Regions from separate parts of the Tannerella forsythia 92A2 genome, predicted to be linked through region 3. Evidence: riboswitches for the same ligand, from Rfam matches in the RefSeq annotation. Region 3 holds a riboswitch; each other region holds the start of a gene.

Region 1 (8,380 bases), 1.1 Mb from region 3:
AAAGGTTTCCATCCCCAACATCCCACGCCATACTTCGTCGATGAAGACTTTATCAAAGAATGTCGCGGATGAGGCAGCCTGCAAGTGACTTTCCGCATATCCGAGAAGTTGGAAGTTAACTAAATAAGCAGCCAAAAAACCGACCGTGATGGCCAGCTGATAGAGCGAAACGAGCCTCCCGCGGTATTCGGCAACGGCCAGCTCGGAAATATACAACGGCGAAATAATCGACACCACACCAATACCAATTCCCCCGATCATCCGGTAGATCACCAATGGATTGAAGTCGATACACACGGCACAGCCGATGGCCGAGACCGTAAACAGTACGGCGGCGAGCAACATCGTCTTTTTCCGGCCGATCGCATCACCCAATACACCCGCGAATGCGACGCCCGTAATCGAGCCGATCAGTGCGCAGCCTACATACCAACCTTGTTGAATGGCATCGAGTCCAAATTGGAAGCTTACCTGCGAAACGGTGCCGGAGATCACGGCTGTGTCGTATCCAAACAGAAATCCGCCGAGCGCCGCCACCACCGACAAAAAGATCAAATACCCGAAATGAACGTTCGATCTCATGGTTTATCCGATTTCAAAATATTCCTTGTAACGGTTATACAGGTGGCCGGCTTGCAGATAGGCCGACTGCGGACTCATGAAATGAGAGAATTCAAACGTGATGGCTTTGTCGTATCCGGCACGCGCTGCCGCTTCGAGCTTCATCCGCAACTTATCGAATTTGATCGGTAAGAAACGGATCGGCATGTCACGGTCGAACGATTCGGCGTTCGTCCAGCACTTCATTCCGTATTTGTCGGCCATCTTTTTATTGACCTCAAAAAATGCGTCCAGCTCGTCGTAATCGATATGCCCGTCCTGAAAAGCACATGCGTCTACCACATCGCAGATGCCGGAGAAAATCTCGCTCCACTCTTTTTCGTGCTCCTGTACTGAAACGGCGTCCGCCTTGGTCAGGTTGCCGCCACTGGCCATTACGGCCTTCTTTCCGTCGATCCACGGCGAAATAAAAGTCGGCAGCCCACCGGAAACATCCTTACACTGCTTACCCATGGCATGAAACGCGTCGATTGCCCCTTTCGTCTGACGACTGATTTCGCCGCTGATATACCAGCCGCCGAAACTTTTATATTTTCCGTAGTTCTGCCAGACCTCGTCAATCACATATTTATTGTCTTCGATTTCCCAGCTCAGGTCGCCCGTATCCCAGTACCGCCCGGAGTCATACAATCCGAAATAATACTTCATGCCGTACTTGTCCGCGAGGCGCAGAAACATGTCCACCAGATCGACCGAAGGCATATAACAACCTTTGCCCAACAAGTATTTTGACGGATAAGTAATAAATTTACGATAACCGGAACGTATTTGAATAACCGTATCGATTCCTATCTCCTTCATGTGGCGGAAATCTCTGTCCCATTCTTTTTCTCCCCAGTTTTGGTGCGGGATGTCATGCGAAATTTCGTCCAAAAAAGTACCGGTAATTTTCAATCCCTGTGCTTTCGGAACAATCAGACGGCTCTCAAGCGTCAACGTCTGTTCTTCATGATGTTCATGGGATGATTCACTTTGCGACTGTTTCGTACATCCCGACAAAGCCGGAACAGTCATCGCCGAAACACCCGCTACTGCGGCCTGTTTTAAAAATTCTCTGCGATTATTTACCTTCATTGTTTTTCATTTTTACCGCAAATATAAATATCTTTTTATTAACTCCGGCCGAAATAATAAACAGGATTCCTGTTTTTAGGACGAAAAATAAACTACTTTATTAAGAATGATCTTCATTCTTTTGAACGTACATGACACAATGGAATTAAAGTAGCAAAATAGTTGAGAGTAGCCATTTACAATTTATATTATGTCAGGTTTTCAGCCCTTATAAACCCCGCAGAGGCGGTGAATTGTTGATTCGTTGACATGTTGATTTGTTGGCTGCCGCTAATGAACAATTACGAATGCAAATGAACGCGAATGAAATTTTTATTGAGTTAAAAAAATATGGTACGCACCGTAGAGACGCAATTCATTGCGTCTCTATAACATGTACCCTGCATGACAATTAACCATTAATAAATAGGGGGCGAGATCATTCAGCCCAATGCGAAGTGTTGTGGAAAAAGCAAGCCCCTCGATAGAGGGCTGTAAGCCTGAATTATATTTATGGTAAGCGGTTAAGAGAAGTGTCTTGGTGAGCTCTACAGTGACGGATATGCCATAGGAATCATTTCTCCGTCGTCGGTAATTCGATAAAGTTTTTGATTGGTCGTAGGTGAAGAAAGAGGCCCCAAGCGCTCAATGTATGGGCCTAACTTAATGTATTGAAAGTGGTGAACGGGAAAGTCGGACGGCAGTGCGGGTCGTCCCGAATACCATCCGACTTTGATTGTTGCTGTTTGTTTCACAAATGCGGCCAGCCGTACTACTTCGTACGGATCTGCATCCCCTCCCATAAAGCACAGGCAGGTCACTGCGTTTCCGTAGCAGCCGAGCAGCCCGGCCAATACTTCTTCCGTCAGCGGTTCACCCCGATCTTCCTGAAGCCACAGACTATGGCAACCCGGACAGCCGTTCGGGCAGTTGGAAAGATTCAGGGCGAGCGTCGTCTCATCGGGTATTTCACGAAAAACGATATCGTAGCTGACGTATTTCAACATGACATCTCATGGACAACCGCCTTCTTTTCCGTCGACGGTTTCGCCACATGGGCCTTTTCGTAATATCGCTTCGCCGCTTCTTTCTGCCGTGCAAGTGAGAAGTTGCTCACACGTTTCATATAACCGATGACACGTGTCAGATAATCCACCTGCCGGCTATGACATACCGGGCAAGCCTTAAGATAACGCTTGTCGATATGGCCGCATTCTTTGCATAGCGTGTTCGGAATGTTAAACGTGAAATAATTACATCCTTCGGCTGCGGCAACACGCAGGAGCTGGCGATATTGCGTTTGTGAGAGATGTTCGTCCAGATTGGCATGGAGTGCCGAGCCACCGGTCAGGTGCTCGATATATTTACGTCCGTGCAGACGAAATTTATCGATCAGGTTCAGCGACTCGTCTTCGACAATATAGAAATAGCTGTTATAACAGTCGCGCGGAACGATGAAGCCGTCTTCTTTGTCCCACTTAGCATGCTTGACACCTACATTCTCGGCTGGGATCATCTCGCAGTTGAACATCACTTCGTTCGTACGGTACTTCTTATTGTAACGTTCGATAAGCCCGAGTACTTCCTGCACAAAAGCCGTGTATTGCGGATTGTCGCTGATCTCGATGCCAAGGTATTCGGCCGCTTCGACGAGTCCGTTCACGCCGATGGTCAGGTATTGCCGGTTCATATTGATGTAGCCGGCATCGAAGAGAGGCAGCATACCTTTGGAGTGTAACATCTTGAGGTTCTCGTTGTAGCCAAGCTGCACCTTGTGTACCAGGTCGACGATGTCTTCGAGGTACATCATGTAAGGGATGCTTCGTTGGCGAGCATACTGGATACAACGGTTGAGGTTTATGGTCAACACGCTTTTGGAGCCGGTCGAAACGCCTCCCGCTCCGAGCGTATAGCTGAACCCGTTGTCCTGTATCTCGTTACGCAGCCGGCAGCAGCTCGAAAGCGAATCGGCATTGTCGCTGATATACGTAAAGAACGAATGTCCTTCGGCATACATCTCAGCCGTGAAATCACCGTATTCCTTGTCTTTTACATCGCCGTCTTCGGTAAGTAACGCCATCGTTTCAACCGGGAAGGTCAACACGGTCTTGGTACGTTCTTTATTGAACCATTTCATGAAGCGTTTCTGTAACCAGCTGAGCGATTCCCAATGCGGTCGACTTCCATCGGGAAAGACGAACTCACCGAAGAGGCTCTCGAAATAGTAACGGTCGTAGTAAGCCACGTTCCAGAAGACCGCCTGAAAGTTACGCGCTCCTGTCGGTTGATTGATCGAATAGACAACCTGTTCGAAGCAATCGGTGATCACTTTGTCGATGCTACGCCGTTTGAGCGACAAATCGGCATCGCGGTCGGGGTGCAGGTAATAATCTTCGCCATATTCCTTTTGGATGAAATAGTTCATATACATCAGGAACTCGGGTGTGGCACACGCTCCGGAGAGCATGCTTGAAACGATGAAAACCATATTCACGAAGCCTCCGCAGAACGATTTCAGGTTGCTTGGCGCCGTTGAATTTCCGTCGATCGATTTTGTACCGCCGATCAGCCACGGGTACATCGTGATGCTCGCGCAGTAGTTGGCAAGACTCGTTTCGTCGTTCTTGTAGATGAAATGACGGTTGAGCAACGAGAGGTATTTATCGGACAGTTCTTTGCCGTACATCTCCTTGAGGCGGTCGGTCAGCAGGCGGCGATTCAGACGGATGAAGTTCTGTTTGGGCAGTTCCCCGATCAGCGTGGCGATGTTCTTGTGCTCTACATTGGCGTTGGCGTCGAACTTGCTTCCCGTGGCGGCGTTCTTCGCATCGCAGTAGTTCATCAGGAAAGCCAACTTGTCACGCACTTCGCGGTCTTCAAGATGCTTCTGTCGATAAAGGATATACGATTTGGCTACTTTGTAGTAGCGTTCACACATAAGCGCCGTTTCGACCTGATTTTGAATCTCTTCAACCGACATGCCGTCTTTGATCTGTACATGTCCGAGGATGGATGTCAAGTCTTCATCCGACGGGAAACAGCCGACCGAGAGGAAGGCCTTGGTCACAGCATTCTTGATCTTGTCGATAGAAAAAAGTTCTTTTTTTCCATCACGTTTCGTGATAAATGTATCCATCTGTTCCTGTATTATGATAGTGTATGCAAAATCTGCTCTTCTTTGTATATTCTTCCACCCGAGAACTTACAAATTCTTATTTCGTGTATCACGGCAGGTCTTCTGACTTGTTCCGGACGTCGCGCCTTCCCGCTCCGTCGCTGACGGGAGCAGTGGCCATAGATAGCGCCGTCCACATATGGCGGAACTTACAGCTACGGGGATAGTTCCGGACTTGCACCGGATTCCCATTTTCATTCCTTGTTGCGTCGGGCAACGCGGAAACCGTTTACGTGTACAAAGGTAGGAAATTGCCAATAGCTTCTTTACGAAAAATGCCGGAAAAGTTTTCAACAAATCTGCGATCAATGTATTGATGCAGTCTTTAACGATTTTAAGATTTTCCTCGCGCCTCGCAGGCGGGCGCAAGGAAATTTTGGGAAGAGGTGTTATGCTCCGTTCAGCTTCGAGCGGATTCGTGTAGCCACTTCTGCTAACTGCTCGGATGTCGGTTCGAGCTTCTCCTTCCCGAAGTGCATGTCGGATTCCTTCTGCATAGGCACCAGATGAATGTGTGCATGCGGCACTTCCAGCCCGATGACCGTCATTCCGATGCGTTTGCAGGGGATCGCCTGTTTCTGTGCACATGCAATCTTTTTGGCAAAGGCCATCATCCGTCCCAGCCGGTCATCGTCGATATCAAAAATATAATCGATTTCTTCTTTGGGAATGACGAGTGTATGCCCTTCGACCAAAGGATGGATATCAAGAAAAGCAAAAAATTCACGGTTCTCCGCAATTTTATGACATGGGATTTCGCCGTTGACGATTTTACTGAAAATAGTAGCCATAGTCGATCTTTGATTAGATGGATATTTCCATGATTTCAAACTTCATTATGCCTGAAGGAACTTGGATTTCAGCGATATCGCCTACTCTTTTCCCCATCAGTCCCTGTGCGATCGGAGTGCTGACTGCGATTTTGTTCTCTTTCAAATTGGCTTCCGAGTCAGACACGAGCGTATAAGTCATGACCGCTTTATTTTGCAGATTCTTGATCTTCACCTTATTCATAATCTGCACAACATCCGTCTTGATCTGTGCTTCATCAATGAGTCGCGCGTTGGAGATCAGCCCTTTCAATTGTGCAATCTTCCCTTCCAGAATCCCTTGCGCTTCTTTCGCAGCATCGTATTCCGCATTCTCGGACAAGTCGCCTTTGTCGCGCGCTTCTGCGATCTGTGCCGATATCTCAGGACGTTTGACGCTTTCGAGATAATTGATTTCGGACAGAATCTTGTTGTAACCTTCTTCTGTCATATACGTAACACCCATTTGTATGTCCTCCCTCGTCGTTTAAGTCGTTTAATTTAAAAATAAAAAAAGAATCCCGGTCAAGAAAGAATGTTTCGACCGGAATCCAGTTGTTTACCACTTATTATATTCGGATGCAAAAATAGGAGATATTTTACATATATCCAAATTCCGAAATACTGCTTTATAACATCATACCCTATTTCTTTTCTTTACAGGAGGGCTTCGATGTCTTTCTCAAGAACATTCGGATCATCGACGCGTTTAACCAGAATGCCTCGCCGGTTGAGCAAAAAGACGGCCGGAAGTTGTTTGACATTATAGAGTGCAGCAGCCTGCGAGTAGACGGATTGGGGGTCGTGCACACATGTCCAGGCCATGTTGGATGCCACATTTTTCCAAAGGTGAATATCCGCATCTAAGGAAACCTGATAGATTTCCAAACCTCGGCTATGATACTTTTCATAGAGTGAACCCAGCGTCAGGTTAAGCGAGGGTGCCCATTCCGTCTCATAAGCCGTGAAATTAAGAATCGTCACTTTGTCTTTTGCCATCTCCGAGAGTTTTACGCCAATACCGCGAAGATCGGGCAGTTCAATATCCAACATGTCGATTTCCCGCTTTTCTATCTGATTTAAGTCGAGGGCCTGCTGGCTACGAATCACTTTGAGCGACTGCAATGCCAGGTTATAAAGATGTTTGGCACGCGGACTTTCGGGATAGAGATGATTATAGCTGGTCGCCACAGCGCCGAACGAGCGAGAGTCTGCCTTATCGTAAGGATCGAAAAACAGCAGACCGTCGACTTGTTGGAACAAGGCATAGTATGCCGCGGTAGACATGGGTCTGGCATAAATATATTTGCGCGCCACCTGTTTATAAGCTTCAGCCATGGCAAGGGTTCGCCGCCGATACGCCGTGTCGGAAAGGACGCCGGAGCGATATTCACTGCGTATACGACTCATTTCCTGATCAGCATCCAACTGAGCGAGCGTAATCTCTTTGATAGCCGCACTGTTTTCGGATCCTTCCACCGTATAGGAGGTGGCGAACGTTTTAGCATCGGCTGTAAAGGTGACGGTCTCGGTAGAGTCGATGGCGAAATTAATCCATTGTCTACCCAGTCTCAGTCGATAAAAATCAGGATATTTAGGCCGTTCGGTTTTGAATGTGAATTTACCGGACGAGTTGAGTTTGACGGAGTCGATCAGCCGGATATCCGACAAGCCGATATTTTCCATGTACATGGTTTGTCCGTCAGCTCCGGCGACGATTCCAGTGACCGTAAATTCAGGCGTGCTTTCTCGACAAGCTTCCAAAGCAAACATAAAACCGTATATAACAACCCAATAGCATATTTTATTCATTTTCATACAAGCGTATTTTTTATTCATTTTTTATTCAACGGATGCAAATATACGTTATTTTATAGTTGCCGAAAAAAATTATTCGCTTACTTTTGCAACTATGATGATAAAAGAGATACGATCGATTATTGAGCAGGAGGCGGATGCTGTTCGCCGTATTCCTGTAACAGAACACTATACGGAAGCGGTAGATTTGATTGTAAAGCATGTTCACGACCAAGGAGGCAAGCTGATCACAAGCGGTATGGGCAAAGCGGGACAGATTGCGATGAATATCGCAACAACGTTCAGTTCGACAGGGACGCCGGCATTCTTCTTGCATCCCAGCGAAGCACAGCATGGCGATCTGGGCATTGTCTGCCCGAACGACGTGATGCTGCTGGTCTCAAATTCGGGAAAGACACGCGAGCTGTTGGAGCTGGTACAGCTAACACGGGGACTGGTAGAAGATATACCGTTTATTGTAATCACGTCCGATCCGGAAAGCCGGTTAGCCCAAGAGGCTGCCGTATGCCTCCCGACCGGAGCGCCGAAAGAGGTGTGTGCACTGGGATTGACACCCACAACATCAACCACCGTCATGACGGTGATCGGTGATGTATTAGTTGTCGGAACCATGAAACGTATCGGATTCACGAATACCGATTATGCCAAGCGGCATCATGGGGGGTATCTGGGGTCGAAGAGCCGTCGGCAAAGCAGAATGGAACAGGAGGAGTCATGCGGCAGGTGATCGGTATCGGCGAAACGATTCTGGATATAATTTTTCAGGACAACCGGCCGCATGTTGCGGTGCCGGGCGGCTCAACATTTAATTCGATGGTCTCATTGAGTCGGATCGGGATTCCCGTCTCGTTCACGAGCGAATTAGGCGAAGACCGGGTCGGGAAAATGATTTGCGATTTTATGA
Region 2 (8,380 bases), 1.0 Mb from region 3:
CATCTTCCGCCGAAGATATTTTACACCCAACCAGATACCGGACAACGACACATACGCTCCGCCAAGGCACAGCGTCCAGATGGCGATGGTCCACAAGACCGGACGTTCCACTAACCAATGAATATTCAGATAATGCAATCCGCTGAACACCCACTTTTTGGCTTTGCGGGCACGGTTCAAATAACGAAACTCGCCCGTCGCCGGATCGACATAATAGACGCTGCGATCCGCATTATCGACCTCCACTTTATATACAGGCAAGGGCAACCGACCGCTTCGCGAGAGGTAATACTCTTCGTATGCGTCGATAAGCGAAACCGTGAGTTCCGCCTCTTCACCATGGATATGACGTACGGCCTGCGTAATCTGCTTATCCGTCAGACTCAGCTCTTTCACGTCTGTACCCGAGGCGTCGATGCTGACCGTAAGGTCGGCCGTTTGCACCTCATAGACGGGCACATCGCGGAAATGCGACCATTCGACCGTTTTCAGCCCGGGATAAGCCTCCGCGAGAAGGCGGTAATCGAGCGCATAACGTTCGACCGGAAGCGGACGCCCCCGAAACTTCGTGTCGCTGACGCGATAGTCGCCATGCGTCTTGATGACCCACTGCGGAATACGCTGCAAAGCCATCGCGCCGCTGAAGGCAAACGTAACGAGAAAGACGCCGAAAATCAGTCCGCTGATATGATGCCACTTATACCAGTGTTTCTTATACGGACTGCCGAATTTACCGCGCGACTTGTAGCGCTTATATAAAATGTATATGCCGGCATACAACCCCGACAGGGCGGCAATCAGCGCAATAATCCCGCCGATGGTGAGCGACCAGACCCATGCGTCGGTATGTTGGCGAAGCACAGGCAGGTAGAACTTATGCGGAATAGCTCCGATATACGCCCAGAACCGCTGACGGGCGGTGGTGAACTGCAACACTTCTCCCGTGCGGGAAGCGATATACAGCTCATGCTTTTCGGCATCGTCGTAATAAAATTTGCAGATCGGCATCTCGCTCAGGTAGCGCGAATACATGATCCAGATGTCACGTTTATGCAACGTATCGACACGCACAGGATCGGCATCGACCCACCTCCGTACTACGGCATCGATCGTCTCGCGCGTAACGGGCATGACCGTCTGCAACGTATCGGCGCAACGCACATAGGCGCTGTCTGCCGTCTCGATGGTCAAGAGCGTCTGCCCCTGAAACTGACGCACACCGACAGCCTCAATGTTTGAGACCGGCTCCGGCAGACGCGCCAGCACGGCCTCCACATCAGGCAATGAAGAAGGCAACGACTCCATCCGTTCGCGCAACTGTTGCCCGGTCACATTCGGGAACGGGTGATAAATCAGTACCAGCCCCGACACGAACCACATAAAAAAGAATACGCAGACGATCGTCCCGAATATCCGGTGAACGGAAAAGAAAAATGCCCTTACCTTCTTCATTTCAATACCGTTTTTATTTATCTTTCAATGCCACGATACGACCGAACAGGTAGCCTTTGGCAATTGTCAGGCCTTTCGTTACCTCTCCCGTTTTGATATCGTAGATATAAACACAAGGCAGCTCATTTTCGGGATTCACCCCGATATACGCCTTGTCGCCCAGCACAATGGAACGCTGCGAGAACGTACCGCTGCTGTAAGGCAGCACTTTGCCATCGTGCTTGATCTCTTCCACTTTGTCGGTCTTCAAGTCGAGGACGGCGTAGTAGCAGTTATAGTCTTCTCCCCAGCCTTTCGCTTTCGTATGTTCCGGATCCTGAATGTAGAGCAACGCTTTTTCATTACCCAGATAATCGACCGTTACGATTTTGCCTTTCGGATAATTATACCCTTTGTAGCTCTTGTCGAAGTCGGTCTCACCTTTCTTAATACGTAACAATGCTCCATATTGTTGGGTGTTGCTCGTTGCCCCTTTCAGTACGCTGTTGCAGGCCAAGTAGTAGTCGCCTTCGGGCGTAAAGAAACTCTTGCTCTGCAAAAGTTCGCCATAAGCCGTTCCGGCCATAAACTCGGCACGGTCTTCCATCACGGTCTTCTCTACCGACATATCGGCCGGGTTAATAAAAGCCATGTAAAAACGTACCTTATCGTTATTATCCAGATACGAATACAGGATTTTCCCGTCGCTCTTTCTGAAGCCGGCAATACCCGATGTGCTGAATTTACCCGGTTTACCGGCTTTGCCCGGCAATTTCGGCAACTTCAGTTCGCCTTCGGCAATGATCTTCATCTGGTCCGTATTCACCTTGATCCAGATCACTTTATCGGCCTTTCCGTTAGCAGCCATCAACACCAGCGTATGGTCATCGATCCACGCATGCGTATATTTGCGGCCTTTCAACGTATTCTTCTGAAACGGAAACTCTGCAATAGTTTGCACGTCCTTTCCCGTAATCCGGTACTTTCCAAAACGGTTTTCCCCTTTCGGCACCTGATAGTAATAAGCTCCTTTGATAATGGCTTCCTGATACAGTTTAGCCGTTACGTCGGCTCCGGTATTCACAAAATGAATCTGCTCCTTTGTGTCGAGCGATTTCGTGTTTTGCACCAATAAAGTTCCGGCAGACCCCATACCGGCATTCTTGCCGATCGATACCCAAACATCGAAATGCGAATCAAACAGCGGATCGATGATCTTCGGATCGGGTTTGTCATCCTCACACGCCGTAAAAGCTACGCCGGCCAATGCGGCCAGCAGCATCCATACATAAAATCGAATAGTTTTCATTGTCCTTGTTAATATAATTAGTTAATAAATATTCTGAATTTGCAAAAGAACGACCGGCCGGGCTTCTGCAGCTTAAAATTATCGTAAGCCAAACGATCGAACAGGTTGTTACAGGTAACAGACACATTGTATTTGTCGTTATCGAACGATAGCGAAAGCGATACGTTGTGCTGATATTGCGAAGGAATACGCGACTTGCTCGCAAGGCTGCCGTATCCTTCCCACGTCAGGAAAAACCAATGCACATACTCGAAGTTATAACCTGCACGCAGAATACTCTTTTTCAGCAGAAAATCGCGCTTCTTCACGTTCACCTCCACGTTACCGAACAGCCACGGCCGATTCGGCACACGGTTTTTGTATGTAATCATCTCCTTGCCGTCGGGGTAATAGCGCGTCATGCTGCGGGCGTCTTCATAACTGCCGTTGGCAATCACCTGCAACCAATCGTCGTACGTATATCTTATTTCGCCCTCAATGCCTTTAATGGCTACGCTGGCCACATTGCCGTACTGGCTCAGCCCTTCGGCCTCGGAGATCACGGCGCGGATATAGTCTTTCACATCGCGGAAAAAGCCGTTCACTTCGTAAAACAGCTGATGACCGGGCGCGGGGTTCAGCGTACCGAACAGTCCGAGGTTGTAATTGTCGCTGCTTTCGGGCTTCAGCTGCAGGTTGGCATAGACGGTCGTACCGTTGCCGAGCAACTCGCGTGCCAGCGGCAGACGCATGCTGTGTTCGTACGAAGCCTTGAGCGACAGCCCTTCGCCGAAACCATAGCGCATAGCCAGTCCGTAGCCGGTATAGTTTTTCGTCGAAGCGCCCTGCTTCTCGCGCGAGCCGGTAATCCACGGCAAATCCTGCTGGGTGACATTCAAATAATTCGTATAATTCTTCACAAATAACGAGTTCTGCCAACGATCGTTCACGAGACGCTGATTATACGAAAGCCCCAGAATATGCTTCGTAAAGATATCGTTCGACGGATCAAAGTCGGTATCGATCTCGTCGTATCGTTCATTGCCCGTGCGGTTCATCAAATAGTTTAGGTTAAGACCGTGACGCGCGTCAATGCGGTAATCGAACCCGGTGCGCACGGTCGTCAGCGGCCGTTTGTTATGCCGGCGTGTACGGTCGCGCCCCGTAATCTCGTTGCGCGACGATTCGATGTAAGCGCCGTCCCAGTTGTATTTGCGGAATGCCGTGTCGGTCGTCAGCGCATGGTCCCACGTATGCGACAGGGAAAGGTTGGCTTTGAGGCCGGGCAGCAGAAAATCATTCTTCATATACCGCGCCGAGATGTTCCATGCTTCGGATTCGCGCTCGGCCTTACCGTACACGATGCTTTGAATCGAACCGGTCTGCAGCTGCTTGTGTACGGACGAGAACGATCCCGAAAGGAAAAATTCATCAGCCCACCGGCGATGCGTAACACCGGCTTCAAGCTGTGTCAGTACCGAGAAATAATCGTCATGGAAACGCTTGCGGTCGAACGGTCGGAACCGTCGCTCGGCCTCGTCCCACAGCTCGACGCCTTTCATCAGATAATCGTTCTTTGAATAATTAATTCCGGCTACGGGACGGATCACGATGCCGCTCTTCGGCATCACATACTGCCCGAACATATCGGCTTTATGTGTATGAAACGACCCGATGCCGTACGACACGTCAAGGTAGTTCTTCCGTTCCTTTCGGGTGATGACGTTAATGGCGCCTCCCAAGGCATCGCCTCCCAAATGCGAAGGCACTACTCCCTTGTAGATCTCTACCCGGTCGATGATATTGACCGGCAAGTTGGCCAGCGATATGCCGCGCCCTTTCGCGCTCATCGGCACTCCGTCGATAAAGTAACGCACGGAATTGCCCGAAAGGCCATTGACCGACAGTTCGAAATCGGAACCTACCCCACCTTCTTCACGCACTTTGACGCCCATGGTGCGGTTGACGATCGTATTCAGACTGTGGATCGTATTGGTAAGCGGCCTCATATCAAGGGCATTGGCGGCATATGCTCCCTCTCTGACCTGTTGGGACTGCGTCTTGCCGTAAACCTCGACAGCTTTTAAAACAACCGTGTTTTCTTCGAGCATAAAATCCTGCTTCGTGTTTTTTCGGATGTTCAGTTCCTTTCTCTCGGTTTTATATCCGACCGAAGATACGGCAACGATATGCTTCCCGGCCGACAACTCCAAGGTATAATGTCCCTTGTCGTCGGTAAATGCCCCCAGCGATGTATGTTCAATCGCAACGGTTGCCATCGATACGGGATGTCCTGTCGCATCGGTGACGGCTCCGGACAACACATACTTATTCTGCGCCACCGCTTCCGTACCGAACAGACATAAACATAATGCAAACGACAGGATCAACTTCATCATAAAACTGATAAACAATAACCTAAACATACCTGCAAAGCAGCATGGCTACTTGCAGGCTTCTCACCCTATGGTCGAAACTAAAAAATCATTCGATTCCAATCACGCTGTTCTTGCCCCCGAGAACATGTTCGTCTTTTATGCTTGGCAGGTTTCCTGACTACACCCCGAAAAGCGACCTTCCCGTCAATGACGACAGTGGTGTAAGTTTGCTTTTCCTCTTCACGGGTTCCACAGTAGCGGGCACTGTTCCGGACTCCGACCGGATTCCCTTTTATGCGAACGGCAGAATGACCGACGTATCACCAAAACAGCTGCAAAATTAAGCATTTATTTCGATATTTCCGCTATAAATTCTTTTTTTACGGCTTTAAACGGCACTGTTATTGTTAATCTACATTACTTTATTCCAATCAATCCTGATTGCGTAAAACCTTGTCTGTATTTTGTGGCGTGATGCTTTTTTAGCAAATCCTATGTAATTGTTTGAAAATAAACAAATCATCCGATAATATAAAATCGTTAAAATTTTTACAAGCAGATGATTTTCAATAATTTTATAGTTTGTAAAGTTTACAGCGGATGGCCTTGTAGAATCCTTGAAATTTTATTGTTGAAGAAAATGAAAATTGTAACGTATCTTTGCGCGAAAATTAATGCAGAAAATACAATGAATCCGATGATGAAATTTCCTTCAGAGAAAACAAACAAACAATGCGTTTTTTTTCGATCTGCTCTCTTTTTTTTGACCATCCTGTCGGTTATATCGTGCCGCTCTTCTCCACCTCAATATTACGAAGAGAGCGGAACGGTTTTTCATACGCTCTATCAGATTAAATACGAATCGTCCGTGTTGTTGACCGAAAAAATCGACGCGGAGTTTCAGGCCTTTAATCTCTCTCTGAACCCTTTTAATCCCCACTCGATATTGGCCAAAGTAAATCGAAACGAAGAGGTGGAGATTGACGATCGGTTCATAACCGTTTTTAACAAGGCCATGGAAGTATCTGTGCACTCCGATGGAGCTTTCGATGCAACAGCTGCTCCGTTGATCAATCTGTGGGGCTTTGGATTTGAACAAAAAGACAGTGTATCGCAACCCGTTATCGATAGCTTGTTAACGTTTGTCGGCTACCGAAAAATACGTCTCGAAAGCCGGCGTGTGATCAAGGAAGACCCGCGTATCCAGCTTAATTTCTCCGCCCTTGCCAAAGGGTATGCCTGCGACGTGATTGCTGCACTGCTTGAACGTGAGGGAGTAGAAAATTATATGGTCGATATCGGTGGCGAAGTTACCTCCAAAGGATTGAATCCCAAAGGAGAATGCTGGCGTATCGGTATCAGTAAGCCTGAAGACGATACGACAGGGATTAAAAATGACATCGGCCAGGTGGTAGCGCTTTGCGGTAAGAGAGGGATGGCTACGTCAGGCAATTACCGTAATTTTTATATCAAAGGAGGCAAGAAATACGCCCATACGATTGATCCCCGCACCGGCTATCCTTCGGAGCAAACGATCCTGAGTGCATCGATCATTGCGCCTGACTGCATGACGGCAGATGCATATGCCACGGCGTTTATGGCGATGGGCGTAGAAGCAGCTCTCCGCATGGCCGAAACACTTCGGGATATCGAATATTATGTGATTTATTCGGACGAGGCAGGACAAAACCGGATCCAATATTCCGGCGGCATGCATTCGGCTATGGTAAAGCCTTAAAAAGAAAAAATCCCAGACTCACGTCTCGGATTCCTCGCATAAACCATTTATATACCACTAAAAAGACTTTATTATGAAATATTATGTCTGTGGATGCAAAGATAAGCACGAGACAGGTGGTTCTACAAGTTTTCAGGCCGCTATTGGACGAAGAAGCCGTCTTTCTTATCAAACGAATGGGTTTTAGGGTATAAAATGCGAGGGATGGACCCGAGCCTGAAAAAAAGATGGAGAAAGAAAGCTAAAACAACAAACGCCACGTTTCGCTCTTCCCAAACGGAAAAACGAAACGTGGCGGTTGGATAGCCGGTTATCCCGACATGTGGCATATTGGAGTGTTTGTGCTAATTCTTCTGGTCCGTAAAATATTCGGGATATTTCAGGTCGTTAATAATAGTTCCACCCCGCAGACGGATATACGTACGAAAACCTTTGACCCCTTCCGTCAGTTCAATGATGCGGGCTCCATTCGGTTTGAGGTTGTTGTAAACCGTATTTCCACCGCTATAGCGTCCGAAAGCCAGCAGAATGCCATGCCACTGAACGGCGTAATCATTGTCATGATCATGTCCGACAAACACCCCTTCGATATCTTTCATCTCTTTCATCGCCACAAACATGCCCGAATTGAGTTTCGGAGATGAAGCGGCTTCCATACGTGTTCCGCAGAAGTGTGCATGCTCGTCCGAAGAGGCCTGATTAAACTCGGGAAACGGGATATGGAAGAAAGCCAACGAGGGGATGGGAATACCTCCGTTGGCACGTGTAAAAGACTCGCTTTGTGCGCGATACCAAGCAATTTGATCCGCTCTGATATAATCGTATCCCTTCACGTCTTCGAGTTTCGAATAGGCATTCGAGTCGAAGCAATACAGCAGTTCGGCCGTTTTTCCGGTCGTAGCCGAGAGAATCGGCAAGATAAAGTTCGTCACGCCATGGATACCTTCGGTCGTAGCTGTCAAGTTGTAAGGTATGCTTTGAATCACCGTAAACAGTTCTTCACGGGTCATGTCAAACTCGTCATCATGATTGCCATACGTTACGGCAAAAGGAATCTTTCGTTCGGAGACAGGCTTCAACACAGCCCGCATACAAGTTTCGGCCGGCTTGCCATAAATCACGTCGCCGGTGATGATGACGAAGTCCGGATTCTCGGCATCAAGCGTCTCAACGATATTTTCCAATGAACCGGCCGAGCGCGGATCGCCCTCGATATAATGCACATCGGAAAATTGAACGATCTTGAATTTTTTGTCTGCATTGAACTTTAAAGCCGGTTGCTGTGCGGAAAGAAGCATTCCTCCTCCCACATACAACAAACTTGTCCAAAGTGTTTTTTTCCAGTTTTTCATACGCTATGTTATTATTAAATTAAGATGAATAAATTTGTTCATGTCGATAAGAAAGATCGGCGTACAAAGATATGAAAAAATTGCAGAGAAAGAATCTCGACATCTTCCGCCGCTTTCTTTTTTTTGCTGAGATTGATTTTTTGCGTACATTTCGCCCTGAAAACTCATGATTCGTTTGAGCAGAAGATACGTA
Region 3 (8,380 bases):
CGAAAGATCTTCGGGTGTACCGGTAACGATACCGTTGACTTTATCCATCAGCCATATTTTATCAGCAATCTGCAAAGCCAGCTCCAAGTCATGGGTCGACATGAAAACGGTCTTGTCAATCGTTTGCGTCAAATTATGCAGCAACTGCATGATCTCAACCTTACTTGGAAAATCGAGGAAGGCCGTCGGTTCGTCGAGGAAGATTACAGGTGTTTCCTGTGCCAGCGCTTTTGCGATCATCACCTTTTGGCGTTCTCCGTCGCTCAGCGTATGCACCATGCGTTGGGCAAGTGCTCTGATATTCACCAACTCGATAGCTTCTTGTACCGCCTCCTTGTCTTTCTTCTTCAGCGTACCCCAAAAACCGGTGTACGGACTTCGTCCGAGGCCGATCAACTCCTCGGAGGTCATGTTGCGGATGTCGCACTTCTCTGTCAGTACGACACCAATCAACGTCGCTAACCTTTTGTCGTCATATTGCGAAAGCGGACGGCCGAGGATTTCAATTTCCCCATCAATCGGTGCCTGAAAAGCGGAGAGGGTCCGGAGCAGGGTCGATTTTCCGACGCCGTTCGTGCCCAAAAGACAGGTCAGTTCGCCACTGTTGATTTGGGCCTGAATATGGGAGGCCACGAGTTTCGTGCCGTGTTTATCGGGGTATCCGATACTCAAATCCCGAATGTTGATGGTCGTCTGTTTCATTCGCTCATTTCGTTTTTACGTTTGCTGAAAAGAACATACACGACGATCGGGGCACCGATAAGCGCCGTGATGGAGTTGACCGGCAATGCACCTTCAAAGCCGGGCATGCGTGCGATCAGGTTGCACAGCAGAGCCAGTGATGAACCGGTAAGTATGGCTGCGGGCATCAATACGCGATGATCGGAGGTACGCAGTAAACCTCGGCACAGATGGGGGACAGCGAGCCCGAGAAAAATCACAGGGCCGCAATAAGCTGTTACAATGGCTGTAAGGATTCCCGAACAGGAGATGACATACAACCGTGCCCGCTTGATATTCAAACCCAGATTCTTGGCATAGCCATCGCCGAGAAGCAACAGGTTGAGGGTTTTGATCAGCAGAAATGACAGTGGCAGCAATATGATCATAATGTAGATGAAGAGCGTCATCTGGTTGCCCGACACACGTGCGAAACTGCCCAGCCCCCAGATAACGTATGCGCGGATGTCTTCTTCTACACTGAAGTATTTGAATACGCCGATAATCGCATTCGCAACGTAACCGATCATCACTCCGATAATCAGCAAAGTCACACTTCCTTTGACTTTTTGCGAGACAAATACGATCAGCGTCATTACCGAGAGTGCGCCTGCCGTAGCTGCGATGGTCAAGGCAATCTCTCCGATGTATCCTAATTTGCTCAATGCTACGCCGCCGATACTGCCCGAAAGCAGGATCACCGAAGCTACCCCGAGGCTTGCCCCTGAACTGATACCCAGCACCGAAGGACCTGCCAACGGGTTGCGAAAGACGGTTTGCATCTGCAGGCCGCTTACGGATAGTCCTGCTCCCGCTACTAATGCCGTAATTGACTGAGGTACCCGTGACTTCCAGACAATATTTTGCCATACGACGGGTTCTTCCGCCGATCCGCAAACAATGTTCCAAACCGAACGTAGGGGGATGTGCACGGAACCCAGTACGAGGTTGAGGAAGAAAAAGAATACGATCGATACCGAGATGAAGATAAGTACGAGAACCGTGTATCGCTTCATTTCAGTAATTGGTAATATACCGGTTCGTAATCGGGCAGCAGATCGGGATGGAAGACCCTGATCAGGTCGGCCAGTATGACTTCCGGTTGCGAAGGGGCGCTTTCGTAAAACGGTTGTTTGCGTAAGTTGCAGTAAATAACCCCTTTGTTACGGAAGGCGTTGAAATCGGCGTATCGGTTGTCTTCTTTACGCAAAGCGTCGTAGGAAAATGCTCCGTCAAAACTGTTCACGATGCGCCAATATTGAGCACCTTCAGCCTGACTGTAGACGGCCTCGAAATCGAGTGTAAGTCCTCCGGAATGCGTGTCGTCTTTCAGAAAGTAATCAGCCCCGGCATCGCGAAATTGCTGTGCCAGAAAACTTTTTCCGCCTACAGCATACCAATTACCTCCCCGCATCTCGCCACTGAACACCATGGGACGCTTTTCAACATGGGCTGTCAGCGCCTTCAGTTCATTGTATTTTCGTTCAATTTCGTCGAAACATTGGTTCGCTTCTTCTTCACAACCGGTAAGCAATCCGATCAATCTGATCCATTCGGCCTGTCCGAGCGGGGTCAGCTCTTTGTAGCCCAGATGAGGAATCAGGGGTACGCCAGTTTCTTTCAAGGCTTCATATCCTCCGCGTTTAAACGGTGAGATCAGAATAATTTCCGGATCCATCCCGATGATGATCTCCGTGTCGAAATTCCCTTCGATTCCTATTTTGCGTGTTTGACCTGTTTTCAGCTGCTCGTTCATCTTCGAGTCGAAGAGATGGCGTGTGCTTGTGATACCCGTCACAAGGTACTGCCTGCCGAGCTTGATGAAATTCGATAGTTGCAACGAAGTCATACAAACAACTTTGCTTATAGGAATGGGTATGGGCTCGTAATTGTCCGGAATCGGTAGTCCCTTTTCCGCTTTCGGGACGAGAGCATAGTGGTATGAGGCGCCTTCTTCCTTTTGCGGGTCTTGAATATCCACAAGCCATATTTTACCGGAAGAGGTGATACGGAAGCCTTGTGCATAACGAGTGCGCATCTGTTCCGTTCGCTCTTTATCAGTAGCATCTCCCGTACTCTTCTCTGTCTGTCGTTTGCCTGTCTGCTGACATGATGCCCATAACATCAGCATGATACAGACAATCCATTTTTTTTTCATTTCTATTATTATCCATTGTTGCTCTTTCACCCGAAAGTGGTCCGTTCTGTATGCAAAAGGCAGGTCTTCTGACTTGTTCCGTAAAGCACGCCTTCTCGGATTTTGCACCAGTGGCGGAGGTTGTGCTCCATAAATAGAACTTACAGCTACGGGGATAGTTCCCGATTCTCACGGGATTCCCTTTTCATTTCACTTCGTGCATGACGAACCGAAAAACCTTTGCAGAAGCAAAGGTAGTGCAAACAAAAGCAATGACAAAAAAAATTGTCTTCTTTTGCAAAAATGCCTACCTTTGAACCTCCATTCGTTAAAAAGAAGGAAGATGAAACAATTGATAATAAGTATGCTGTTGGCAGCATGCACAATAGTAGGTGTCGGAGCGCAGGATATGGCCGAGCTGTTTGTGAAGATGCCGGATGAATATACGATCGGGTTGGAAGATGCGTGGCGGAAGGATCTGGTGAATCTGTACCGGGCAGGAAAAGAAGCCAAGCTGCAGAACATGATGCAGGGCGCATCGCAATTGATGAAACTTACCCCCGACTATCTGAAAATACAGACGAGCGGGCGAAGCACTGTTGAACTGAGACGCCTTCCATTAGTCAACCATACCTGGATTATTTGTATGGTTACCACCGTCTCGGCTCCCGTATCCGATAGTCGTATTCATTTCTTTACGACAGACTGGAAGCCGCTTCCTGACGATGGCTTGTATAGCCCTGTCTCGGTCGATGACTTTCTTCTGCCGGATGTTGATACGACCGATGTTGCTTTTCTTGATGTGATGGCGGCACTTGATATGGATTTATTTGTTTACCGGTTAAACGAAGATGCGCAGACGTTGACTGCCGAGTATACGACCTTGTACTATCTTGACACTGCTATGCGTGATAAAGCGAAGCAATTTTTCAAAACGGAACCGAAAGTATTTACGTGGGCAAAGGGACGCTTTGAGTAGGTGATTTTTTCCAGATTCGACGTGGATGATAAGGCTTCTCCCTTTGTGTTTCACAGTGTCTTACCGCGAATATTGCACTGGTCGATAAAAAGCCGCACTGGGGCAGAAATTGCACACAATGTCTGGTATGTATCCATCATTGTCCTGTCCGAGTCATCGAATATGGAAAGGCCACTCAAAAAAAAGAACGATATACGTTCCGTTGATTATAGAATTGTATACCTTTGCCCGAAGAAAACATTTAACATGAATTTAACATGAAAAAGAAGTATTTATCAGTAGCATTAATTTCATTGATGATGGCTTGTAATTCAAATCCGAAGATGGCTACCTTGACAGACGATGTCGGTATCCGTATCGAAAACCTGGACACAACCGCCAATCCGGGGACTGATTTTTATCAATATGCTTGTGGCGGGTGGATCAAAAATCATCCCCTCACGGGCGAATACTCGCGTTTCGGTTCGTTTGACAAACTGAGTGAAGACAACCGCGAGCAACTGAAAAGTCTGATCGAAGAAATTGCAGGAAAAGAACATGAGCACGGTACGGTGGCACAAAAGATCGGCGACTTGTACAATATTGCCATGGACAGTACCAAGCTCAATGCCGACGGAACATCGCCGTTGAAACCGTGGCTTGATAAGATTGCAACCCTCAACGATAAAGCCGAACTGTCGACCTTCCTGGCTGAGATGAAACTGTCGGGCATGTCGCCGTTTTTCAGCGTGTATGTCGATGCGGATGTGATGGATAGTAAAAAGAACATCTTTTCGACTTATCAGGGCGGACTCTCGCTCGGGCAACGCGATTATTACCTTGAAGAGGATGAAAGCACAATGAAAATCCGCAACGAATTCAAAAACCACGTAGTCAAGATGTTCGAATTGTTCGGGATTCCGGGCGAACAGGCACAACGACAAATGGAAGATGTGATGCGTATTGAAACACGTCTGGCCAAATCACATTTCGACAAGGTGAAAACACGCGATCCGTATGCGAATTATCATAAAATGACGGTTGATGAACTTCAGAAACTGGTTCCGAATATTGACTGGACAAAATTCCTCGCTGCGCTGAATGTTCAGATCAAGGAACTTTCCGTATCGCAGGAAGAGCCGATGGTCGAGGTGAATAAACTGATTGCCGAAGAACCATTGAATGCGATCCGATCGTATCTTTCATGGAAAGCGATCGATCATGCTGCGTCTTACTTGAGTGACGAGATTTATGCGCAGAACTTTGAGTTTTACGGGAAAGTACTTTCGGGCAAGACCGAGATGCAACCGCGTTGGAAACGTGCACAAGCCAGTGTCAATGACTGTCTGGGCGAAGCCGTAGGACAGTTATATGTAGCGAAATATTTCCCACCCGAAGCCAAAGAGCGCATGGTGAACCTCGTGCATAACTTGCAGAATGCTTACGCCGAACGGATTCGTAATCTCGACTGGATGGGCGATTCGACGAAAGCCAAAGCAATCGATAAACTGAATGCGTTCTATGTGAAGATCGGTTACCCCGACAAATGGAAAGATTATACGTCGCTTGAGATAAAAAAAGATTCTTACTTTGCGAATATCGAACGGGCTGTGCAGTTTGCTATGCGCGAGATGCTCGATAAGGCCGCGAAGCCCGTCGATCGGGACGAATGGTATATGACACCGCAGACCGTGAATGCTTACTATAATCCCACCACGAACGAGATTTGCTTTCCTGCGGGGATTCTTCAGTATCCGTTCTTCGATATGAATGCCGATGACGCTTTCAACTACGGGGCAATAGGGGTTGTGATCGGCCATGAGATGACTCACGGCTTCGATGATCAGGGACGTCAATTCGATAAGGACGGCAACCTCAAAGACTGGTGGACGGCATCGGATGCCGAGAAGTTCCAGGAGCGTGCCAAAGTCATGTCCGACTTCTTCGATAACATCGAGGTAGCCCCCGGCGTGCATGCAAATGGTAAATTTACATTGGGCGAAACACTGGCCGATTACGGCGGTTTGCAGATTTCGTACCAGGCCTTTAAAAATGCGATAGCCGGCAAAACACTGGAGAACAAGCTCGGCTTTACGCCCGACCAGCGTTTCTTCCTTGCGTATGCAGGCGTTTGGGCCGGGAATATTCGGGACGAAGAAATTCTTCGTCGCACGAAGACCGATCCTCATGCCTTGGGTAAATGGCGCGTAGACGGCGAACTGCCGCACATCGATGCATGGTATCAGGCATTCGGTATCACGGAGAACAGTCCGATGTATATCGCCAAAGAAAAACGGGTAACGATCTGGTAGTACATAATGAAACAAATCGTGATCTTATTTTCAAGTATCGTCTGTCTGTCAGGTGCTTTGCGCCTGACGGCACAGACGTATAACACGCAGGAAGTAGCAAAGCTGAAAGCGTTCTTAATCCAAAATTCGGCGGAAAAAGGGAAAAAGAATTATGAACAATTGGGCGTTGCTTCGCTTGATGTAGTAGATTGGAAGAACGTCTCCGGACTGAAATGGAATGCGAACGGGCATGTGGAAACCATAGACTGGAAGGGGAAGAAACTGGGAGGCAATTTGGATGTCAGTGGCTTTACCGATCTATTGGTCATGCATTGTGAGAAGAATCTGTTGCAATCGTTGAATGTTACCGGCAATACGAAGATGACTTATCTCGATTGTTTCGATAACGAATTCAAGTCGATCGATATCTCTACCAATATCCATCTAACACATTTTTGTTGTCGTTATAATCAGTTGACGAAGCTGGACGTGACGCATAACCCGAAGCTTACGTTTCTCTGTTCGAGCGGGAATCGGTTCGAACAAATAGACCTGTCGAACAATACGGAACTTGTAGAATTTTATGCGGCCAACGGCAAACTGAAGAGCATTGATCTCTCTCATAATCGGAAACTGAAAGATGTGGCTTTGCGTACGAATCAACTCACATCACTCGACGTCTCGAATTTGACAAAATTAGAACGACTGACTTGTTATCAAAACAGATTGACAACTCTAAATGTATCTGGTTGTAAATCGTTAAGATTGATTCGCGCCTACGAAAACAACCTGACGTCTCTTGATGTGTCCGGGTGTACGGCATTGAAAACGTTAGCTTTTTATTCCAACAATGTCCCGGAGTTAGATGTGTCGGGATGCCCGAACATTGAATTTGTATCATTGATGAATAATGGGATGCATACGTTAAAGTTACCGCCTAATCCGTCGAATGAGCTGGAAATCATGTGTGAAAGAAACCGCTTTACTTTTTCCACGTTACCCCAGCTGTCGTATTTGCGTTCTTATGCGCCGCAAGCCAAAGTGACGTTGTCAGCTCCATCCGACAAAATCGATCTGAGGAGCGAGTATAAGATGAACGGTACGGCATCCGTTTTTGTTTGGACGGATAAAGGGACTCCCGTGATTCCTGATGCTCATCGAGAAGGACTTTTCTCGTTTGCCGAATCGTATGTGGGCAAAACGTTGACTTGTACCGTGACAAATCTTGCATATCCCCAATTGACGATGACGTATGAGGTGTCGTTGACGGAGCCGGTAGCTAATATTGTGGTCGAGTCGGAGGTGTCGTTTCGCACACAAAGAGAGCAGCTTTGCTTGACGGTAACTCGTCCTGTGACAGTGCATATCTACACAATAATCGGCGCATTGCTTCGAAAACAAAACCTGAACGAAGGCGAGACTTGCTTCACGTTGCCGCAGGGAATGTATATCGTGTCGTTGAGCAACGGTACGGTACGAAAAATAGTGATACCATAAAACAAACAAATTTTTCAAGTATGAATAAAATAGATACTGTAATAGGTCTGTGCCTGATCTCGATGAGTATGCAGGCGCAGGCCATAAAGTGGTTCAATCCGCAACAGAGTGAAATACCTTGCATTCAGCAACGCGGCTGGGCTGATGAGATGAAGAATAGCTATGCACGCCTTCCCGATCGTGCCCGCGCCGAGGTACGTGAGCCGGTTTGGAAATTATCGCGCAACGCTGCCGGGTTGGCGATCTATTTTTATACGAATGCTCCCGAAATACGCGTTCGATATACGGTGAGTGGTGGACTGAACATGCCGCATATGCCGTCGACCGGTGTCTCAGGAGTGGATTTGTACTCCGTCGACAAACAGGGACACTGGATGGATAACGGAGTTAAATACCTTTTCGGAGATACGATCGTTTATACGTATACCGACCTGAGTTCGAAGATGGAACGTGAATATCGACTGTATCTGCCGCTTTATAATTCGGTGACGTGGATGGAAATCGGAGTCCCCGAAGGATCGATCTTTAAGGTCGAACCGGTGCGAAGGGAAAAGCCGATCGTTGTTTACGGTACCTCAATTGCACAAGGCGCATGCGCCTCGCGACCGGGCAATGCATGGACAAATATCCTTGCTCGTAAACTCGATTGGCCGGTCGTGAATTTCGGTTTTTCGGGTAACGGACAACTCGAACCGGAGGTGCTTAAGTATATTAACGAAGTAGACGGAGCGGCCTATTTGCTGGATTGCTATCCGAATCTCGGTAAATTTACAGTCG
Region 4 (8,380 bases), 1.6 Mb from region 3:
TCGTACGATCCGACGCAAACCCGGTAGAAAACAGCAGCACGTCGGTCGGATGCCAACCAATGGACACAGTATTCTCCAGTTGACCAGCTGACAGTTTAAATTGTTTACAATACTTTCTTTTGTGCTTAATGTGGAATCTGGGATAAAATATCCTGGCACAAGAAACTTATAATTTGAAGATGATAGGCGTCTTCGTCTTTATAAAACGAAGAAAAAATGGTACGACATACAACGGATTGTAAAACATGTTATATAACATGTAAAAAAACAACAAAAATACTTGCCGCTTTGCTTAAAGCATTATACTTTCGCCATCTCTAAAAGGGAGTAAATAAGCTTTTTTAAAGAAATAAAAATATATAAATGTCCGTATATATGCCTAAAATTAATTATATATTGCTGATATACAGAAATTTATTCCCTCCCCAATCCATACATCCAAATTATTGTTATTAAATAGTTTAATGGAGCTTTTAGGTACAAACACGGATATTTATTTAAAAATAATAATGAATATCCGTATATTTGCCCAGAAATAATTATCTTTGCAAAAAAAATAAGGCAATGACACTGATCGATTTTTTATCTCACTTTCCAGACGAAGAAAGCTGCAAGCAAAAGTTTAAGGCATATCGCGACCAAGTAGGAGTTGTTTGTTCCAAATGCGGAGGCACGGATCATTATTGGAAAAAAGACAAGGAGCAATATGAATGCAAACACTGCCAAACGCGCACCACGCTAAAAAGTGGAACGGTAATGCATAAATCGAAACTACCTTTTCGTTATTGGTTTATAGCCATGCATCTGCTCACGTCAACGAAAAAGACATTTTCGGCCAAAGAAATCCAACGTCAATTGGGACATAATCGTTATCATCCTATTTGGCATATGGTTCACAAACTTCGCGAGGCCATGGGTAAAAGAGATGATGAATATGTCCTTGCAGGTTGTATAGAATTGGATGAAGGTTATTTTTCCACAGAGATGAGTCAAGAGGAAAAAGATAAACCCTTGAAGCGTGGACGTGGCAGTCAAAAGAAAAGCAAAGTTTTAGTAATGGCAGAAAGTGAAATGGTTGAATTTCCGAAAACCGGTCAAAAACCACGAAGAGTCGGCTATTTGAAAATGAAAGTAATCGATGACTTGAAAAAAGAGACCATTAATGCAGCGGTTCAGCAGTTAGCTTCCGGAGCTAATCAAATCGACACGGATCATTCTACCTCTTATGTGGAATTGAAAGACTTTGTACCTAGACACAACTCTCAGGTGATTCCCAAAGAGAAGGTGGGGGAAGCCTTGCCTTGGGTTCATATCGCCATCAGCAATGCCAAGAGACAGTTGATAAATACGTTCCATGACATCAAGCCCGAATTCTTACAAAATTATCTCGATGAATTCTGTTATAAGTTTAATCGAAGATACTGGGGAGAAGCCCTCTTTGGAAGATTGCTCGTAGCTTGCGTAACCTATAAAAATGAGTTTAGGTATAAATACGGATAATCATAAAAATAATACATGTATAATTGGCATGACCAATGGACTTTGCCAATAAAATAAAACAGTATTTTTTCAAATAAAATTTAACCGGTATAAAATGAACAAATTAGGAATATAAAATAATAGGTAAAATGAAATCAGTTAAATTATTTGTAGCCTCAATATTCGCGGCTATTTTTGTAATGAGTTGCAATGATGAAATTGCAGAATTGTCAGAGTCCAACAGGATAGAGGATAAACGCGCGAACACTAATTATAGAGTTTCCATTGATGAGGCAAAAGAAACTCTTTCTCAATTTATGGAAATGATGAATGGGGTAGATTTACGGGTGTCCGGAGGTAATTCTTCTATATCGCACGATTATAGCATAAGAAATGTTGAAGTGATAAGTTCGAATAATCACCAGGTTTATACTCGTGCAGGTAATACATCCAAAGGCATCGACACGCTGATGTATATTGTAAATTTTGAAGATAATAAAGGCTTCGCACTTGTTGCTGCAGATAAACGTACGGATCCTATCTATGCGATTATCGATGAAGGAAACTTTTCGATGGACAGCATAGATAAAGTTGATAACCCCGGATTTATGCTATGTGTAGAACGCTCTCTAAAAAAGCTGCTTATGATATCAAAAACTATTCCGTTACAAATAACGGCAAGATGATAAGCACATCTACTCCCGGTTGGGGAGGGGGAAATCCCGGACGAAAAGTCTATCCTCTGCTTTCTGTAAAATGGGACCAAAGTTCACCGTACAATAATTGCAGTCCTTATGTGGACGGTATCCAGACTTCGAATGGTCGTGGCCATACGGGGTGTGTAATAACGGCAACCGCTCAAATCATCTCTTATTTCAGATGTGTGGGGCAGATTACATACAATACAAATCAAGGAAATGATTTAAACTCGAATCATGGCACGGCAACTTTGAATTGGGACCGGATCATTGCCGATAGTAAATCTATTGCAAATGATAAAAGATATGGCACATTGGATAAAGATTTACACCATGAATCATCGTATGAGGTTGCCCGATTAATGCGCTATCTGGGAGTTGCACTTAAAGCGGACTATTCTAATAAAGGAACGGGAGCAAAGAGTGAAAAAGCAATCGACTGGTTAAATGATTGGGGAGGACTTTCCGCATCCGGATTAAGCGATTATAATGGAGAAGAGGCCGTTAAAGCGCTTGACGCCAAAAAATTAGTATATGTGAGAGCCAATGCTACTAAATCACACACTTGGATTTTTTTTAATAAATATTCAGATGGTCATGCCTGGGTAATAGACGGGTATATAGAAAATATGACAAACGGCAATTTGGACCGACGTTTGGTACATTGCAATTTCGGGTGGGGCGGTCAGTGCGACGGTTATTATATCGACGGAATATTTGACACCGGAGAAGGCACTTTTACTTGGGAACTCGAGGATGAAAACGATCCGCGCAACCCTTATACGCGTCCGGATAAGGATAAAAAAACAAGAGATAAATTGTTTTTCAGATACAAAGTAAAAATGTCGGTTATAGGTAGATGAAACGGAATATGAAAAAATTATTTAGAAATATATTAAGTGCAGGCATTCTTATAGTGCTTTGCTGCAATTGTTCTGACTCGGGGGTAGTACAGGCCGTTTCCCACAATGCTCGTATAAAAGTACTGTATTGCGATAAATCCGGCCATCTATTGAATCTTGGCAAAGGTAAAAATACGATTGAATTGATTTCCGTAAAAAAAGATGGCAGTCATATCGATGATTATGTTCCCGAATCATTGGGCTATGGAGACGAGATGATGATAAACTTGAAAGTCAATACGTATTGGGGTACTTATGAATCGGAATTACACAAGTATACCGTGAAGTGGAAGTCGAATGTTTCCACGGACGCGGACAGTCTGAATGTAACTATCCAAGGGCCTTTTCTTATCCATTATAAAAAAGATGTTTTATATAACGGTAAAAAAATATCTTTATGGGATAATGCGGATTACGGATTAAAAATGGATTTCTACGATAGGTTCCGTGAGGTTAAAGATAATATTTATCGTTATAAAGGCGGTATGGATACCATAGCTCTTTTGGATCAACAAGTATTGACTCTGATCATTCCGATTGATACGATGTCGATCGTGAACTAAAAAAGGCATAATCAACCTTAAAAGGCAGTCAGGGAGAGTATCCTTGGCTGCCCTTTGCAGTAACAGCATCAACATACTCACACAAACACAATATTTTCTGTAAGCTATTGATTATATTGTGATTTAACAGACTTCTCCCTTCTTCTTTTCTACTCCGAAAAAGACATAGGTTGTGAATCTATATTAGTGGAAACGAAAAGTGAATCGTGAAAAGCGAAGCCTTTCGGGCGTTGATTTGTTGAATTGTTGGCTGAATGCTGACGGCTAAGATCAATTACGAATGACGATATCCGAACGCAAACGGCGCAAATAAATGCAGGACTAAATAATATTAAAGGAACTTCTCTCGGTAATAAAAGGCTCAAGAGTCCAGCCATTAAAAAGAACGATTCTTCAATCTGAGTCTTCCCTACAGACATATCCCCAAATATTCAGGTGCAACAACCATTGACCTCTGCAACAAGCCCTTCAAGAAGCCACATAAACATGGCATCAGAAACTTCCTTTATCAACATAAATCATAATAAATTATAAAGCCTATTGGGGTGATTTATTAAAGACGCACCCGGCGAAAACATGCCTAAAATCGAAGTGGATAAAAACGAAGTAACCGTTGCAGGAGATTATGCATCTACCACACTCTTCAAGATTAGCACCTCCGCCGGTATTTCTCGATTAAGACTACGCTTTGAAGACGTAGACACTGTGCTTTACAATAAATTGAAGCCTCCTTTCAATCTGTATGACGACTCAATGGAAGGCGATTGGTACGTTGTCGGGACAGCGGGTCATGAATTGGCCGTCGTGCTGCAAAAGAACGATACGGGGAAAGAGTGAACGCTTTGGATCAGTCTGGATCGGGTAGCTTATCTCCCGGCAATCGTGACAATTCATCAACAAGCACAATGAGAGCCGGTGTAGTCAAGAATAGCCATTAAACTTACGGTAAAATCCGAACGCTGAAAAACTGATGGCTGTGAAAGCTCCAACGCAAACCCGGTAGAAAACAGCGGCACATTGGCCGGAGGGCTGAAAACATCGGATGAAGCGCAGGCGATTTCAAGTCTTGCGAACCCTGTATAACAACACTCTGAACTTTCTTTCAGACAGAAGAACAATATGGAATCGATCTAAAAGAGAGGGTCGGATGTCGTTTTTTTTCATTTATTCTTGTTCGATCGGAAAATACTGATTTCCTTTGCCCCCGTCACAGGTGATTCATCATGCGCTCATGGATGATGGATTGAAAAGGGAATCCGGTGCGAGTCCGGAACTGTACCCTCAGCTGTAATTTCAGTAGAATGGTTCTGCATTCTTTTTGATCACTGTATGCCGCATCAATGGCAACGGGAAGATCGCAAAACCTTGAAAAAGTCAGAAGACCTGCCTGGGCGACTTTTTTTTATTCTTGGGGAATAGGGAATGAAAAAGACTGCAACATATTTGAATCGAATAGATGTATTATTATTTTTTAAAATTAATAATTAAACCAGTATGAAAAAATGTTTTTTTTGTGTAGGAAGAATGGTAGGAGTTTTTCTACTTTTATTGAATTCTTGTTCTGATAATGCCCTTTTAGAGGATGGCATCAATGCCTCCGAAAGAGAAAAAGCAGAAAGAGTAATGTTGAGAAATGCAAATGAAGATGAGACGGAAAAATATCTCGTGCAATTTGCAGAAGTGCTTTCAAAGGCTGTCTATGAAAGAGAAGATGTACGCGCATTTTTGAAAAAAGAGTCCCTAAAGCAATTTGACAAAAACTATGATGTCTTATACGAGCTTGTAAAAGAAGAAACCATCAACGGAAAATCCTTCCGAGATATCCTTGTTTCCTATTCTTCGGATAAGATAATCAGAGAAATTGAAACCAATGTATCTTTATTAAATATTTTGGTTCCCAAAATTGCTCTGTTTAAAGTAGAACCAGAGAATTTGAACACTGAAGACAATGAAATTCCAGTAGCAATATCTAGAGATTCCGAGACATCGCTTTATTTAAATGGTAAAAAAGAATTAAGCCTCCAAAAAGGGGAAGTGCCAAGCTTTCATGTATTTGTGGTAAATGAAAATAGTCGAGTTGTAGCTGTAAATGAAGAGAGTGAAATGCTTGCTTCAACCGGAAGCACAAAAGCAAAAAGGGTTAGAAGTATGAATACCGGAACAAATCGCAAGTCTATTATTTTCAAATCTCCAAACTTTGATGGAGGGAATAATTCGGAAGCAGTGGATACAAGATCGGCTTGGGTAGGAAGTGATATAGTTGGAGAGAAAGAGTTGGAAGCTTTTGAGTATTTTTATACTAATGATGGAAGTGTTAATCAAAAAGCACTTCAACGTGACTATATTTATTATGGAATAACACCTCAAAAAACATCAGGAAGTCTAAATCGATCTATATCAGAATACATTTCTTTTTTAGAAATAAATCCCAAAACCTACTTTAAAATATCAGATCAGCGAGATTCACCATCTCCTAATAAAGACCCCTATATTAAAGAAGATGAAATCGTTAATATGAAACGTGAACTTTCCGAGGCGGAATTAGTAGATAAAATGTGGACAAAAGGTGCATATGAATTTCGATTTGAAATAGTAACATCGACAAATCAACATCCTTATATCGTATATATACCGTTGAGACCAGATGAAATATGGGACTTTCATATTGACTATGAGTATATACACCATACTTTCTTTAGACATTCTAAACATATATATAAAATAGATCCTAATAAATTTACTGCCAAAAGAGTGAATTTGACACCCAATAGAATATCATTTGGCAAATGGCACCTTGCAGAAGAATCGATTTACCGATATGTAACAATTTTAGAAGAAGATGAAAGTATAGAAAATACATATGAAAATGAATATGAGACCACTCGTGTACAAATGGACAAATTTAAAGGAGACGTAAAAGTAGGTTTAGGTCTTGGAAAAATTAATATAAATGGGGGTGTAGAGACTGAAAAAACAGAAACAAACAGTATCAGAGAGAAGAAGAAAGTAATTGTTAGAAGAAAAGAGGCGTCTGATCACTTAGGAAGTGTTCGCATCTATTTTTATGATCCTATTATTGAAAATGTTCTTTGGAAAGGGGTATTTCATGAGGTTTATACATACAATACAGGTATCGTTACATTTGGCATTTCTGTACGATAAGATAAATCATATTCAATTATGAAATCACAAAAATCACAACTTCTTTTTACTTTATTCACAGTTATGATATACAGTATGGTATTATGTAGTTGTGAGAAAGAAAACGGATATGCAAAAAAGGAGAAGAAAGAAAACCAAGTGACTATGAAAGTCTTTTGTAATACTTCCGGTGTACCTGTAAGAATATATGGGTACAAGTCTGGTGGTCTAATCATTAAAGATCAATGGGAAGGTGAATTTGTTACAAAAGACTGGGAAGTACAGTTAGTTGCTTACTGTAATGATAAAACAGCATTGGTAACATTAGAAATTTATGTAAATGGAAAGTTAAAAAGCAGAGGAGAGGGAAATAGCTATGTGGCTATTGGCGCCAAATTAAAATAACCTTTTTCATTACTGACCGACAAAAGTTTAGAATAAAAATAAGGGGCTCCACCGAAGCATTGCCCCCAAAGCTGTAAATTTGTATTGCAACGCAAATTCTCAACTATGGGCAAAGATAATACAAAGAAATTAGTTGGTCAGCCGATTTTCAAACAAATCGTAAAAATACTTCCGCGTGAGCAGTTTGACATCTTGGTACGACAATGCGGCAGCGACCGTTATTATAAGGCATTCTTTTCGTGGGATCAACTTATCGTGATGTTGTTCGGGATATTTTCCCGCTGCGATTCTATGGGCGAAGTCTGCGACGGTATGCGGGCGCTGGAAGGCAAGCTGAATTACCTGAACATGGATTGTGCACCGGCGAAGAGTACGGCGGGTGACGCCTTGCGCGAGAGGAGAGCTTTTCAGGTTGTATTACTTTGCTTTGATAGCCTATTTCTGTCCGCTTTTGTCGGTCAGCCGGAAAAAGGACGTGGGTTTCGAGGAGTTTTACGCCTTTGACTCCACTACGGTGACCTTGTTTTCGGACATCATGAAAGGTGTGGGGCGCAACCCCAAGGACGACGGGAAGAAGAAAGGCGGGCTGAAAGTCCACATGCTGACCGACGTACACGCCGACACGGCCGTTTTCGCCACCATCAGCGAGGCGAAAATGCACGACAAGAAGTTTCTGTCCCACCTGAATCCGTCGAAAGGCAGCATGCCGGTCTTCGACAAGGCGTACAATTTCTATTGTCTGTTTTCCGACCGGACAAAAGAGGGGGTCAACTTTGTCTGCCGGTTGAAAGACAATGCCAAATCTCAATTACAGGAAGTCTTGTTCGAGAAGGAACTCAAAAAAGAAGAATCCGGTGTTTACAAAATAGAACATATCCACCTGGATTATAAACGGGGAAAGAAAAAAGAGACTCTTTGTCTGCGTTTGGTTTATTACAAGGACGAAAAAGGCAGGAAATACAAGTTTATCACCAACAACTGGGAGATAGCGCCCGAAGAAGTCGCTTTGATTTACAAATACAGGTGGACTATAGAGCTGACATTCAAAAAACTGAAACAAAACTTTCAACTGCACTTCTTCTACTCGGAAACGGAAAACGGGATAAAGACGCAGGTCTGGTGCACGCTGATTGCCCATTTGCTGTTAAACGTGGTGCGAGTCTTGTCCGGGGAGCAAAAAGGCGTTTTCAAC

Evidence for each region. Region 3 has a riboswitch for cobalamin ahead of BFO_RS00070 (ABC transporter substrate-binding protein). Riboswitches for the same ligand answer to the same signal wherever they lie in the genome.
Region 1: it holds a riboswitch for cobalamin, as region 3 does, so the genes downstream of both, nrdD (anaerobic ribonucleoside-triphosphate reductase) here and BFO_RS00070 (ABC transporter substrate-binding protein) in region 3, are expected to answer to the same signal.
Region 2: it holds a riboswitch for cobalamin, as region 3 does, so the genes downstream of both, BFO_RS09655 (TonB-dependent receptor) here and BFO_RS00070 (ABC transporter substrate-binding protein) in region 3, are expected to answer to the same signal.
Region 4: it holds a riboswitch for cobalamin, as region 3 does, so the genes downstream of both, BFO_RS06430 (hypothetical protein) here and BFO_RS00070 (ABC transporter substrate-binding protein) in region 3, are expected to answer to the same signal.

Annotation. Positions count from the first base shown of each region.
Region 1 covers NC_016610.1:1,116,854-1,125,233, forward strand. Annotated here, with positions in the region: gene BFO_RS04490 (sugar porter family MFS transporter) at 1-582, opposite strand, end outside; gene BFO_RS04495 (DUF4434 domain-containing protein) at 586-1,695, opposite strand; gene nrdG (anaerobic ribonucleoside-triphosphate reductase activating protein) at 2,223-2,681, opposite strand; gene nrdD (anaerobic ribonucleoside-triphosphate reductase) at 2,675-4,810, opposite strand; cobalamin riboswitch at 4,886-5,091, opposite strand; gene BFO_RS04510 (HIT family protein) at 5,239-5,640, opposite strand; gene greA (transcription elongation factor GreA) at 5,654-6,124, opposite strand; gene BFO_RS04520 (TlpA disulfide reductase family protein) at 6,316-7,476, opposite strand; gene BFO_RS04525 (SIS domain-containing protein) at 7,571-8,203, shown strand; gene BFO_RS04530 (carbohydrate kinase family protein) at 8,191-8,380, shown strand, end outside.
Region 2 covers NC_016610.1:2,375,164-2,383,543, forward strand. Annotated here, with positions in the region: gene BFO_RS09645 (PepSY domain-containing protein) at 1-1,452, opposite strand, end outside; gene BFO_RS09650 (hypothetical protein) at 1,466-2,740, opposite strand; gene BFO_RS09655 (TonB-dependent receptor) at 2,758-5,118, opposite strand; cobalamin riboswitch at 5,245-5,440, opposite strand; gene BFO_RS09660 (FAD:protein FMN transferase) at 5,795-6,835, shown strand; gene BFO_RS09665 (metallophosphoesterase family protein) at 7,180-8,187, opposite strand; gene BFO_RS09670 (HD family phosphohydrolase) at 8,380-8,380, shown strand, end outside.
Region 3 covers NC_016610.1:13,293-21,672, reverse strand. Annotated here, with positions in the region: gene BFO_RS00080 (ABC transporter ATP-binding protein) at 1-702, opposite strand, end outside; gene BFO_RS00075 (iron ABC transporter permease) at 699-1,736, opposite strand; gene BFO_RS00070 (ABC transporter substrate-binding protein) at 1,733-2,878, opposite strand; cobalamin riboswitch at 2,920-3,114, opposite strand; gene BFO_RS00065 (DUF3256 family protein) at 3,201-3,836, shown strand; gene BFO_RS00060 (M13 family metallopeptidase) at 4,094-6,127, shown strand; gene BFO_RS00055 (leucine rich repeat protein) at 6,134-7,603, shown strand; gene BFO_RS00050 (SGNH/GDSL hydrolase family protein) at 7,624-8,380, shown strand, end outside.
Region 4 covers NC_016610.1:1,578,244-1,586,623, forward strand. Annotated here, with positions in the region: gene BFO_RS15600 (hypothetical protein) at 1-67, opposite strand, end outside; gene BFO_RS06405 (IS1595-like element ISTfo1 family transposase) at 565-1,500, shown strand; gene BFO_RS06410 (Spi family protease inhibitor) at 1,629-2,165, shown strand; gene BFO_RS14935 (C10 family peptidase) at 2,162-3,040, shown strand; gene BFO_RS06420 (hypothetical protein) at 3,049-3,642, shown strand; gene BFO_RS06425 (hypothetical protein) at 4,219-4,479, shown strand; cobalamin riboswitch at 4,837-5,047, shown strand; gene BFO_RS06430 (hypothetical protein) at 5,137-6,804, shown strand; gene BFO_RS06435 (hypothetical protein) at 6,823-7,188, shown strand; gene BFO_RS06440 (DUF4372 domain-containing protein) at 7,294-7,692, shown strand; gene BFO_RS06445 (IS4 family transposase) at 7,664-8,380, shown strand, end outside.